Regions from separate parts of the Thalassotalea nanhaiensis genome, predicted to be linked through region 2. Evidence: predicted binding sites of a transcription regulator. Region 2 holds the regulator's gene; the other holds the start of a gene.
The links. The regulator LexA, encoded in region 2, represses DNA repair genes until DNA is damaged. The targets are predictions, from matches to a motif close to TACTGTATNNNNATACAGTA.

Region 1: a site for LexA is predicted at 2,645-2,664, ahead of RI845_RS06930 (DNA recombination protein RmuC). Genes of this name have one in related genera too.

What each region holds. Positions count from the first base shown of each region.
Region 1 is NZ_CP134146.1:1,563,022-1,570,155, reverse strand. It holds gene RI845_RS06935 (sodium-dependent transporter) at 1-1,275, shown strand, start outside; gene RI845_RS06930 (DNA recombination protein RmuC) at 1,330-2,538, opposite strand; gene RI845_RS06925 (S9 family peptidase) at 2,914-4,947, opposite strand; gene RI845_RS06920 (fumarate hydratase) at 5,038-6,558, opposite strand; gene pabB (aminodeoxychorismate synthase component I) at 6,811-7,134, shown strand, end outside.
Region 2 is NZ_CP134146.1:382,656-389,789, reverse strand. It holds gene RI845_RS01845 (alpha/beta hydrolase domain-containing protein) at 1-256, opposite strand, end outside; gene RI845_RS01840 (hypothetical protein) at 515-643, opposite strand; gene RI845_RS01835 (Kelch repeat-containing protein) at 759-1,820, opposite strand; gene plsB (glycerol-3-phosphate 1-O-acyltransferase PlsB) at 1,867-4,293, opposite strand; gene RI845_RS01825 (phytanoyl-CoA dioxygenase family protein) at 4,434-5,222, opposite strand; gene lexA (transcriptional repressor LexA) at 5,416-6,030, shown strand; gene coxB (cytochrome c oxidase subunit II) at 6,413-7,134, shown strand, end outside.

The DNA of each region.
Region 1 (7,134 bases), 1.2 Mb from region 2:
GCGATAGGCTTAGGCAACATATGGGGATTTCCAACACAAGCAGCAAATAATGGCGGTGGCGCTTTTGTATTCGTGTACCTTATTGTGACCGTATTATTAGCTTTACCAGCCTTATATGCGGAAATGTATATAGGTAACCAAACTCAAAAAAATCCTGTCGGCGCTTTGCAAGATGCCTGTGAAGGGGTTTCTCGTAATTTAGGTAAATACGCTGGGTTATTTGGCTTGTTAGGCGCCATTTTAATGCTTAGTTTTTACACCATAGTTGCAGGTTGGATGCTTGCGCATGCATTATCTCCCCTGATGGATTTGTTCGGATTTACTGATGCTGCGACGTGGCTTGGTGAATCAAGCCACGCTCGAAACTTAGCATTCACACCAGTATTTATAATTTTAGGTGCCTTGATCATTAATCAAGGTGTTAGTAAGGGTATCGAACGCTGGTCAAGTCGATTAATGCCAATTTTATTTGTGCTACTTATCGGCTTAATTATCTATATATTACAACAACCTGGTGCAAGTGAAGGGGTTGCGATGTACTTGCAGCCCGATTTTAGCCAGTTGCGAGATCCTATGCTGATCATTTCAGCCATGGGACAAGCGTTCTTTTCATTATCCATTGGTGTTGGTGGGATGATGGTTTACGGCTCTTACATGAAAAAGAATGCCAATATGGGCCAACTGGTACTGTCTATTGGTGCACTTGATACATTGATTGCATTTCTTGCAGGTTTATTGATTATCCCAACCTTGTTTGTCGCTCAACATTTGGGCTTAGAAGTATTTTCCGGTGACAAGCTTATTGGTGGACCACAATTAATATTCTCGGTATTACCAACTTTGTTTGATTCTATGGGAGATATTGGTGTTTATGTCGCGTTGGTATTTTTCTCTTTGATGTCTATGGCAGCGCTAACCTCAACATTATCCTCTACCGAAGTGCCCGTTGCTTACTTAGTTGAAGATAAGAATTGTTCACGAACGAAAGCAACAGTATTAGTATCGCTTATTGTTTTAATTGCTTGTATGAGCATAGTTTATAATTTTGATAGCTTGTTTGGCCTTGTTATTACTTGGGTAAATACCTTTCAACTACCAATAATGGGCTTGTTTTACTTTATCGTTGTAGGCTGGATTTGGAAGCGCGGTAATCAACTTACCGACCAAGCATTACTGGCTAGTAAGCCTTCATTAAGGCTTTGGGGTAACTATTTACGTTTTGTTTGCCCTATCTTACTTTCTATCGTATTTATCAACGTACTGATGGCATTATAAAAATATAATAAGTTGCAGATCTAAATTAAGTCTAACTTAGATCTGCTGCTATCTTTATTCAGTTATCTTTTCTCTTTCATCATCTTTTAAATCTACTTGTTCGATTTTCTCAAAACGGCCTGATATTTTATTCGCGGACGTATGGATAAGTTTTACATCACTCGCCGCTTGATCAATGTGTTTTGCCAGGTTATCAAACCTGGTTCTGAAACGCCCAAAATCAGCGCCTAAATGCGATAGGTGCTCTTGTATTAAATGGATCTGTTTGCGTGTAGCTTCATCTTTTAACACTGACCTTGCCGTGGTTAATATCGCCATAAGCGTCGTTGGAGAAGATAACCACACGCGCTTTTTATGAGCTTCTTCAACCAACTCAGGGTAATGAGCATGGATCTCAGCAAAAATGGCTTCAGCGGGAATAAACATCACTGCACCATCGGCAGTTTCATTATCAATTAGATATTTATCACTAATATCATTGATGTGTTTTTTAATATCTACTTTAAACTGACGCTCAGCAAGTTTTCTGTCACTATCACCCAGTTCGTTATCAGTCATTTTTTTGTAACTTTCTAACGGGAACTTTGAATCGATAACTACGTTACCAGTAGGTTTAGGTAAAAATAAAATACAGTCAGCAATTTTCCCATTAGACAATGTATGTTGAATAGAGAAATGTTTTTCAGGTAATACATTGCGAATAAGTGCATTAAGCTGAACTTCACCAAAGGCGCCACGTGATCGCTTGTCAGCTAACACTTCTTGCAAGCTAACCACATTAGTAGACAGCTCGGTTATTTTCTTCTGAGCGTCGTCTATTAACGCTAAACGCTTGAGAATATCGTTAAAGGTTTTAGTCGTTTTATCAAAGCCATCAGTTAAACGTTTTTCAACCCCGGCAGAAATATCCTGTAAGCGCTTATCGGTGCTTTGCGTAAGTTCGGTCATGCGCTTGGCCATAACGTCAGAATTGTTCGCTAAAGACTTTGCCAATTCTTCTCTACTTTCTTTAGTTGTTTTACTTAAATGAGCGATAAGTTGGTTAATGGCAAACATTTGGTTTTTATTAAATTGTTCTTTGTGTTCATTTAACTGCTGCATTAATTTCATTTGCAGTTCACTACTTGAGCTTTCTAAGTTGCTGCGTAATTTTTGCTGCTGGCTAAACATTAGCTGTTGTTGTTCTTGCCACTGCTTGAGGCGGTCCTGCACCACAGTTGTTTCTTTACTTTGTTGATGTAATAAAGCAGACAAACCTGACACTTTACTCAGGAGAGCAACACAAAAAAGGCAAAGGATAATTAATAGAGAAAGGGTAATAAGGCTGAAATATGGAATTTCGATCATAGGGCTTCTTAATTGTTATTAGTACTGTATATTATCACAGTTCATTTAACCCTAAGTCATCGCTATGGTCAAGTAAGTAAATTATAGCGCTTTGTATAATATTGTTTTCGAAGGCAAAAATCTTACCACTCAAACCTTGGCTTTATTTATCAATTAATAAAGGATTGGGGATTACGTCCGAACGAATTCGGACCAACTATTTCCAGGAGTGGCAAAAAAAATCCCAGCAGAGCTGGGATTTTTACCTAATATTATATGGTTCGCTTAATTAAGCTCAGCGATAAACGTTACTTACTTTTCGTTTGCTGGTTTAATGTATTTTTCCATCCAAACAAAAATTTCTCGATACCATTCTTTTAGATTATCAGGGTTGCGAATATGATGATCTTCATCAGGGAACATCACTAAACGAGAATCAATCCCTTTACGCTGTAACGTTGTAAACGCCCCTAAGCTTTGACCATAAGGTACACGGTAATCAAGTTCACCTTGAATAACTAGCATTGGCATTTTCCAGTTATCAACAAAGCGCGATGGGTCAAACTTTGAATACTCTTCTTCTTTCTCCCAATATGGACCACCAAAATCATGCTCTGGGAACCACAGTTCTTCAGTCACATTATAAAAGCTCTTCATATCAAATAAACCGGCGTGGTTAACGATACATTTGAAGCCATCAGACCAATTACCCATGATCCAGTTCATCATGTAACCGCCGTATGATGCACCTAAGGCACAAGCATTATCACGGTCTAACCAAGCATTTTTCTCAGTAACGTAATCCATGCCTTTTTGTAAATCTTCAAGTGGTTTACCGCCCCAGTCATGAGAGATTGAGTCAGTGAACGCTTGCCCATAACCGGTTGAACCATGGAAATCGACCATAACAACACCGTAGCCCTGTGCAGCCCAAAGCTGTGCATTCCAACGGTAGTGGAACATATTACCAAAGCTACCTTGTGGGCCACCATGTACTAAAAATGCAATTGGGTATTTTTCACCTTCTTTAAAGTTTGCCGGCTTTACGATATAACCGTGAACATCTTCGTTGTTCCAACCTTTAAATTTAAACTGTTCAAAGTCACCTAGAGCAATGTCAGCTAAATTAGCTTTATTCACATGTGTTAACTGTTTAAAGCCGTAACCATCTTTATTAATGGTAAAGATATCACTCGGATTACCTAGGTTATGACGAGTAAAATATAATGCGTCGCCAGCTATTGAAACATTACCCGCATAGCCTTGATTATAAATAGGTGTTACATCACCAAACTGTAAGTCGATTTCAAAAATAGATTGTTGACCAACGTCTTGCGCAATTGCGATTACACTGCGGTTATCACTACCAAACTGAAAACTAGAAATAGAGCGGTCCCATAAAGGCGCCACGTCTTTTACTTCTTTAGTGCGTAAGTCTTTAACTTGCAGGCTAAATTTATCAGACTCATACACTGGGGTTTTCATTGCTTTATACGCTAAATAACGACCATCGGCAGAATAAACAGGCATTGCATCCCATGCTTTGTTATCTACTGTTAGGTTTGTAATTTCTTTTGAGTCTAAGTTTACTTCAAAGATATCCCAGTTAGTTGTCCACGCGTGATCAACGCCTGGTACTTTTGCAGAAAAAGCGACACTTTTACCATTTGGATTGAATGAAACTTGGCTCATTCCAGCAAAATCAGTGTTCCAATCAGCCATTAAGTCAACAGCGTCAGTGGTCAATTTGCCTTTTTGTAAATCAGCGACAAATAAATGGCTATTAAATTGATCAAGCCAAACATCCCAGTGACGAACCATTAATTGATCGTAAGCACGAGTGTTATGTTTTTTTGCTGCTTGTGCTGCAAATGCATCGACTGAACATTTAAATGTTTTACAACCAGGTAAAACCGTAAATGCCAACGCCACTTTTGCTTCATCACTTGATAATTTAAAGCCTTCTACCGATAGTGGGAAATCAGTTAATTGCACTGCCTCACCACCAGTTGTTGGCATAAACCAAACTTGGCTTTTACCACTACGGCCAGACAGAAAGTAAACTCCTTTGCCATCTTTTGCCCAAACTACTGAAGACTCACTAGCCTTATTGCTGGTTAGTTGGCTTACAGCGCCAGATTTTACATCTTGCAGCCAAAGGTGATTAGTGCCCTTCTCTTGGCCTTTCTTAATGCCATATACGAGTTGAGAGCCATCAGGTGATACTTTCACGTTATGTACTTGATTCAAACTGTTAAGTTTTTCTACCGTTAAAATTTCAGCACTAACACTAGTGGCTAAGGGGATTGCAGTTAGCACTGCAATTTTTAAGTATTTACTTATCATAATTTTCTCTTATTCGACGGCTTAAAAATCTAAGCAATCTTATGCTAAAAACGCCCTTCCGGGCGTTTGATATTTTTAAAAGCTAATAAACTAGGCTTTTGCTGCGTCTATTATTTCAATTTTTTTCTGCCAAATTGCCGGGCCAGTAACATGAGCTGACTCACCAGTGCTATCTACCGCGACGGTTACAGGCATATCTTCTACTTCAAACTCATAGATAGCTTCCATTCCCATATCTTCAAAGGCAACTACTTTTGCTTTTTTGATTGCTTTAGAAACAAGGTAAGCTGCGCCACCAACAGCCATTAAATAAACTGATTTATGGTTTTTGATGCATTCAACCGTTGCTGCTCCACGTTCAGCTTTACCAATGGTGCCTAAAAGTCCTGTTTCAGCTAACATCATCTCGGTAAATTTATCCATACGTGTTGCCGTTGTAGGGCCTGCTGGACCTACAGCTTCATCGCCAATAGCATCAACTGGGCCAACGTAATAAATAAATTTGTTAGTGAAATCTACTGGCAATTCTTCGCCTTTTGCTAACATATCTTGAATACGTTTATGAGCAGCATCTCGACCTGTTAAGATGGTACCTGAAAGTAAAACTGTCTCACCAGTTTTCCAATCACTGACATCTGCTTTCTTTAAATCATCAACATTCACACGACGAACATTTTCACCAACTTCCCAAGTGATCTCAGGCCACTCTTCAAGTTTAGGTGGCGTTAAGTCTGCTGGACCACTACCATCTAGATGGAAATGTACGTGACGAGTTGCGGCACAGTTGGGGATCATTACTACAGGCTTAGATGCAGCATGAGTTGGAACTGAATTTATTTTCACATCAACAACAGTTGTTAAACCACCAAGGCCTTGTGCGCCAATGCCTAATTTATTAACACGTTCAAAAATTTCTAAACGTAACTCTTCTTCAGCATTTTGTGGACCACGCTCAATAAGCTCTTGAATATTTACCGGGTCCATTAAGCTTTCTTTAGCAAGTACACCAGCTTTTTCAGCAGTACCACCAACACCTATACCTAGCATTCCCGGTGGACACCAACCTGCGCCCATTGTAGGTAAAGTTTTAACTACCCAATCCGCGATAGAATCACTTGGATTTAACATCACCATTTTAGTTTTGTTTTCTGAACCACCACCTTTAGCAGCGATCATCACTTCAACTTCTGCACCGGCAACTAAATCTATGTGAACAACTGACGGAGTATTATCTTTAGTATTAACACGTTTACCAGCAGGGTCAGCAACAATAGATGCACGTAGTGGATTATCAGGGTTTAGGTAAGCACGACGTGTACCTTCATCCACCATTTGTTGTACAGTTAAGTCTGTGTTGTCCCATTTAACATCCATACCAACTTTAACGAAACAGGTAACAATACCGGTATCTTGACAAATTGGGCGTTTACCTTGGGCAGACATTCTTGAGTTAATTAGAATTTGCGCAATAGCATCTTTAGCAGCTTGGCTTTGTTCTTTATTGTATGCTTTCTCAAGTGCTTGAATAAAGTCAATTGGGTGGTAAAAAGATATATATTGCAATGCATCTTCAATGCTATCAATAAAATCTTGCTGTTTAATAACCGTCATAGTGTTCTCATCTTAACGTTTAGTTGGTAAGAACGTTTCATTTTTATTGCCGACAATACAATTCGGTTAAATTTTTTATCTGAAACGTATTAAATTGCACGTATCATACCCCTGTATAAGCCTTATCTCAATAAGACATTTGGCTATTTTTAAGGTGTGGAATAATGAGAAAGTTTGCTACAATATTGCTAACTAAACTTATCGGTTTATACCACGTGTATAAATAGAGCCCCAAATGATTCAAAACGCCTAGTGAAACAAGAAAATAACGCATCATACTTTACTACCCTGCTCGACTGTACAAATGGTTTAACACCTGAACAGTTATTTGAACACTGGGCCAATGATACCTGGGCATTTTGGCTTGACTCAGGCGATAGTGAGCATGTTGATTGTCATTATGACATTATGGTGTTTGACCCTGTTGTAACGCTAAAAACATCAATTAATTCAACCCGTATTCAATGGTTAGCATCAGATGAGCTAGAAATTTCTACTGATGATCCACTGCTGTTAGTTAAACACACTCTACAAAAAGTGTTCCCTGATAATGTTGAAGAACAGCAAGGCATCCCA
Region 2 (7,134 bases):
TAATAAAAAAGTTTGCCTTTGCCTCAACCAATCCTTTGCTATTAGTAGGGGCTTTCTCTATATCAATAATCTGTTGATTACTTGGATTGTTAGGGTCAATAAGAAAAGTAAACTCACCGCTTATGGCTTCCATCTTCATGTCTTTTAGACTAAACGACTTTTCACTTTTTATCGTTTGACTAACTAAAGCAGCATGAGCCACTCCACAAAATAGCGATGCGAGAGTGAACACTAGAAAAATTTTGACTTTACCCATGGAAATTCCCTGCCGTAATAATGGCAATATTTTTTTTATTGATTGGATTATTCAACTATATATATCAACAGCTTAACCTTGTTAGTAACAAATGCAAGTTTAATGGGCTTGGTAAAAGAGGAAAAATTTTAGGGATTCCGTAAAAAACAGGCAAAAAAAAGCAATGCTATTAACTACACAGAGAAAAGTTTAGCATTGCAAAAGGGTGTGAAGAGCGTTTTAAAAACCAGCAAACATAAGCTGATTATCGATAAATTCCTATTCGTTGTTGTTAATTTTCTTTAAAAAGAAGAACACATAAAATGTGCAAATAGCCAGAACAGTTACTAAGCCACCTGCAGAAAATAATACGATTGGGTCTGATAATAAAAATGATAAATTGTTCATGTGAATCTCCTGCTTTGAGCTTGTTCAAACTTATGGATTAAGTATAAAAAGCATAGAGATAAGCGTTATGATCTAGATCAACAAAGCGTTAACTTAGGTGTCTTTTTGTAATTGATTAGTTGGATTTTGTATTGTCTATAGAAATATTTATAACAGCATTAGTAACCTGTTGGTGATCATCCATTCCGCCAACAATAATGAGCTTATTTTTGTAATTTAATAGGCCCCTATGATCCATCGATTTAGCATGACTACCAAGTTTTACCTGCCAGCTATTAGTGTTGGGATTGAATAGCCAAATTTCAGCTGTAGCGGGAGCCGCAACACCGTTATACCCCATACCATTAAAATTATAAGGGTTGGTTGAGCCGCCAATAAACACCATTTGCTTATTAACAACTGCAGATGCCATTCTATATCTGCCTTGCCCCATTGGATGATCGACCAATTGCCAGTCTATTTTCAGGGGATTACCCTCGTCAATAATACCTTTTAAACATTGCGCAATTCCTTGATACGTTCGGCGTTTTAGTAACTGTGGCTGCACAATAACGCCATCGCAAACTAATAAGTTATTATCAACAATTGCCCCTGCTTGGCCAAACACCGGCTTGCCTAGAAAAGGCGATGCCTGTTGCCAACTGTTGGTTTTAATGTCGTATACCTGCACCAAGTTAACATTGCCGGCGTTATGCCAGCCACTGACTAAATAGATATACCGCTGTTTATACACCAGAGCCACACTGTCATCGACAGGGACAGGCATTGCAGGGAGTGCTTTATAGGTATCATTTACCACATCATAGCGATACACGTCAGGGCTTGATATTTCTTGATGATCACTGGCGACAGTATAACCACCAAACACATAGGCATACGGGCCTACACCAACCGCTATTGAGGCCAAGCGCTCAGATAAAGGCAAGCTCGCAGGTACAGACGTTTTAGCTTGCCATTGTTTTTCACCTAATTTCAACGCCCACACTTTATTATGTACGTCTTTATATGTTTTATTTACGCCCAAGCCCATAAAACTGATGAAATAATCACCTTGAGACGTTGTTACTTGTGCAACAGCATTATTGGTGACCGGCTCGGGCAAGTTAGGTAACACTAGAGGTTTGGCGGTAATAAGGAATGAAGCTGTGATCAGCAGTATAAACAGAGTGAGTCGCATCTAATCTCTCTAAAAAATAACAGGGCTTTCGCCCTGTTTTATTTTTTTATGAATGTAAAATACTTTGTAAAACGTCAGGTTCAATTAAGTGTTCTAAGGTTTCGTTTAATTCGGTTAAACGGTCAGTAGCGATAAAGCACCCCGTTTCATCGGATTCAATATAGCCATATTCACGTAATGCATTTACCACTGCCGCTTGTGCTTTCCTGTCAATAAATTCAGGCGCGTTAATGTTATGCAGTTTAGACATACGCTGAGCTAATGTGGTTGCATCGGATTCAAGTGATGAACGACTAATCGGCGCGGCTTGCTTAATAATGTTCAATACAATGGTGTAACGTTGTACAGTTTCACTAATACAAGCAGACATTAAATTAAGCATGTAAGCAGAACTACAATCTTCATTAATCGACCAGTAACCCGCTTTACTTAATTTAATTAACCCTTGTGTTTGCAAGGTGGCTAAAATAGCTTCTGTTTGCTCAATAATATTGTCATGGCTTTGCCATAAATATAATTCAGCTTTTATCAACTGGGCAAGCTGTTCTACTTTATGATCAATTTCTTCGGTAGTGAGCTTATCGTATGTTCTTAGTAATCGACATACTACCGATGGCAGCATGTAGGCATGAACAATATTATTACGGTAATAACTCATCTCTAAACACGCTTGCTCTGACAGTGAAATAATCTGTCCTAACTTGTCATCGCAAACATCCACTTTATTCAAACGGATAACAGAGTCGACCAACTGTTTCCCTGACTCTTCAGGAATATACATTTCTTTACTGAACGGCGCAGATCGCTGTAATCCTAGGAAGAAGTCTAACTGCTCTTCCAATTCTTTACGCGTTAATGCTTTATTTTCGGCGGTTAATAAAATAAGCGCCGTTAAGGTGACCGAGTTAAGCGCAACCGCTTTGTTAATCTCAGTCATGACCTGATTTGCCATTACATTAACAGCTGGTGTTAACCATTTAGGTTTAGGCGGATCAATAGGGTCTATGCTATCTCGCCATTCTGGCACTTCTTTATTCAAGAATTCATTAATGTTTATTGGCTCACCAAATGTTACGTAACCTTTACCATAGTTACGTAATTTACGGATCGCTTTAACAATGCCAAATACCGATTCTTTTTGTTTTGAGCTGCCTTTTAATTCTTTATGGTAACTTGCCACTTCCATAACATGTTCATAGCCAATATACACAGGCACCAGCGTTAAAGGCCTATCAATGCCCTTAAGCATGCTTTGAACTGTCATTGCCAACATACCGGTTTTAGGCTGCAATAAGCGCCCCGTACGGCTGCGACCACCTTCAGTATAATATTTAACCGAGTAACCACGACTGAATAACAAGCCTAAGTATTCACGAAAAATAGTTGAGTAGAGACGATTGCCCCTAAAGCTGCGACGAATGAAAAACGCGCCTGCCTTACGGAAGATTGGTCCTGCTGGCCAAAAGTTCAAATTAATACCGGCAGCAATTCTCGGTGTTACTAATCCTTGATGATAAATAACGTAGGTGAGTAATAAATAATCCATATGCGAACGGTGACAAGGTACATAAATAATCTCATGACCTTCTTCCGATAAGGTACGTAAACGATCTGCATTTTTAACTTCAATGCCATCGTATAATCGATTCCATAACCAACCTAAAATACGTTCACCCAGACGGATCACTGTTTGGCGATAATCTGCGGCAATTTCTTTCATCATGCCAAGTGCTTGTTTTTTTATTTCAGCTTCTGTCTTACCTTTCGATTTCGCTTCATCTTTTATTAAGCGCTTTATCGCGGGTGTCGCAAATAAAGCAGTAAATTTTTGTTGGCGATCCATCAAACGGGGACCGATTGCCGCAACGGTTTGGCGGTAAAAGTGAATACGAGCCATGCGGATAAGTTTACGAGCAGCTACCTTGTCACTGCCTTGAGTTTCTACCATTTCTCTAAAGGATACCGCAGCACTGAAGCGAGCTAAGGTATCTCTGCCCAAAAATAGTACCATCCAAAATTTACGAAACATACTTGGCGATGCTTCATCAGCTAACACATGCCCAACATTAGCTTTTTGTTTTGTTGGCGCTCTGCCCCAAAGTAAATTTACCGGGATCAATTTCGCATCTTTGTTGGTATTTGCTTCATGTTCTTTCAATAAAGCTAAGCCTTGTTCGATAGCTTTAGTTGAACTTCTAGTTATCCAAGGAATAACTGAGCTGGGCTTCTCTAGACAAATACAGCGACTCATTGATTTACCGTTAACCTGAACGGTTTCAAGAGGGTCTGGCATATTAAGTTTTTTACAGGCCATTTGTAGGGCAATTAAATCACTCGCTGATTGATACCTTACGATATAAAACACATCTTTATTGTCGCCTAGCTCTAATGCATCAACGTTATCGGGGATAATTTTACAACGAACCAGTAAACGTACTGGCCAAGATAGTAAAAAGTAAAACAGTGCTCTCATGGGTAAAAAACTCAGAATAAAAAGTAAAATTTCAGAATTATCGTAATTCTAGCATTAATGGTACAAGTTGTTCTATAGAGACATTTTTAAGCATTTATTTATTAACAAGATTAATTATTTTAAACATTTGCATGTTAAACCTAAGACTCGTACCAATTGCCATCAGGATCGCCCGGAAAAACACCAAGGTTTTCACCATGGCTTTGGTAACCTAATAAACGGCGTATATTTTCAGGATAGCTGTCGACCGTTTTTCGAGGAATAGTTAAATATTGATTTTCTTCCTGCCTTAGCCAGCCCAGGCTATACGTAGTGATTAACCCGGAACGAGCCGCTTGGCTGTTATTGGCACCACCACCATGTATGGTTGAACCAAGATAAAGCAGTACCGATCCTTTTGGCATAACCGCCTGAGTAATATCAGAGGCTTTTACATCTTCAATCTCGCGAAGATCCTGACTCCCTGGCACCACGCGAGTAGCACCGTTCTCTAGGGTAAAATCGTCCAGCGCCCACATTGCGGCAATTTGGAACTCAACATCAGGAATGCGAATGGGATAAAAATCATCATCACGATGCAGCACCTGATCGGCTTCACCCGGCAAAATCTCTATCGCAGTAGAGCTTCCTATGCGATAACACTCACAATGGCGTTTTAGTATGTTATCAGCAACGTCTTTGACTAATGGGTGGGCAATAAGCTCGGCAGCAGATCGAGATAACCCCAGTATGCCACTCAATCTCAGTGTTTTATAACCGTTAAAATCGTTCTCAAATAAATGCCCTTCTCGGTCAAAGGCTGCTCTAAATTCAGCTTTGACATTATCAATAAGCTCATCAGGTGCCTGATGCTTGACGATAACACCGCCGTCTTTTAACAGGGCCTGGATAATATCTGTTGTTTTCTCTGATGTATTAAAAATCTGCATTTCAGGCTGCCTTGTTGTTATACCTATTGCTTGAAAAATAATTTAAAACAATAAGCATTATTTAAACTGAATTAAATTTAACTCTAAACTGGATCACACAAAATTCAACCTTTTTAAGGATTTACAGTTGCGTTTATTTTGTGGCTGTATATACTGACAGTTACTGTACAGATAAACAGGTTCAAAAATAATTATGCGCCCTCTTACTGCTCGACAAGAACAAATATTTGGCTTCATTAAAGAAAAGCTAAGCGAAACCGGTATGCCGCCAACACGTGCTGAAATAGCAACATTTTTTGGTTTTAAGTCAGCGAATGCTGCCGAAGAACATTTAAAGGCATTGGCGAAAAAAGGTTTTATTGAAATGCTACCGGGCACTTCTCGTGGCATTCGCTTAGCTGAAGAACACGTTGAAGAAGAAGGGTTGCCTTTAATTGGTCGCGTTGCTGCTGGTGAGCCAATACTGGCACAAGAACATGTTGAAGAGCACTACAAAATTGATGGTAGCTTATTTCACCCTGCAGCAGACTATTTACTGCGTGTGAACGGTGAAAGCATGAAAGATATTGGTATTCTTGATGGCGATTTATTAGCGGTTCATCAAACTACAGACATTAATAATGGCCAAGTTGTAGTTGCTCGCGTTGAAGACGATGTAACGGTAAAACGCTATAAACGCGAAGGTAATGTCGTATATTTACACGCTGAAAATGAAGATTTTTCACCAATAGTTGTAGACTTAACTAGTCAAAATTTTAATATTGAAGGCATTGCTGTTGGTGTTATTCGCAACGCTGACTGGATGTAGTCTGCCGCCCCTTTAGCAGTATAAAAAATAACCAATAAATAATGGCTAAATTATGTACTTAATTTAGCCATTTTCTTTTCTTCCCATCCCTTTGTTTTAGCCTAACTCATTCAAATTTAGTAGTATTTACTCTAGCTACTTTTAATTAATTAATTTAACTTTTTTATAACAAAGCACTAGACCTTGTTTAAAAATTAAGTAATTCTAGAGTGGATAATATACAAATATTACGCTGTAGACTCCCTACCCCATTCATCGATGTAGGTTTTTTACGTAACACAATAATAAAAATAAATTACGGAAATTAGAGACATCGAATTAAGATGTATCTTGTCACTTATTTCTGTATTTTCTTGGCTAAAAAAAGCAGAGGAGATGTCGAGTGAAGAGACGTAACCTGGGTTGGCTGTTGTTGGGAAGCTTACTTTCCAGTTCAGCTTGGGCAGAATCGCAATTAAATTTGACCAAAGGTGTGACTGATGTCAGCCAAAATGTCTATGAATTGCATATGTTGGTAATGTGGATTTGTACGGTAATAGGTGTCGTGGTATTTGGCGCTATGTTCTGGTCAATGATATTCCACCGCAAATCTAAAGGGGCAAAACCAGCCTCATTTCATGAAAGCACCAAAGTTGAAATTCTTTGGACCGCTATTCCTATTTTAATTCTTATCGGTATGGCATGGCCTGCAACTACGACTTTAATTGACATGGAAGATAACAGTAATTCTGATATCACCGTGCAAGTGACTGGTTCGCAGTGGAAATGGCATTATAAGTATTTTGATCAAGGCATTGAATTTTATAGTGTTTTATCTACACCAAAATCTCAATTTGATAACCGAGATGGTGACAATGGCGAGAAATGGTCAAATGAAAATTATCTTTTAGAAGTAGATAAGCCATTAGTTATACCAGTGAATCGCAAGGTTCGTTTCTTAATAACTTCTGATGACGTTATTCACTCTTGGTGGGTACCAGCATTTGCGGTTAAACAAGATGCTAACCCAGGCTTTATTAATGAAGCTTGGACCAAAGTGAATGAACCTGGCATTTATCGCGGCCAATGTGCTGAGCTTTGTGGTAAAGATCACGGTTACATGCC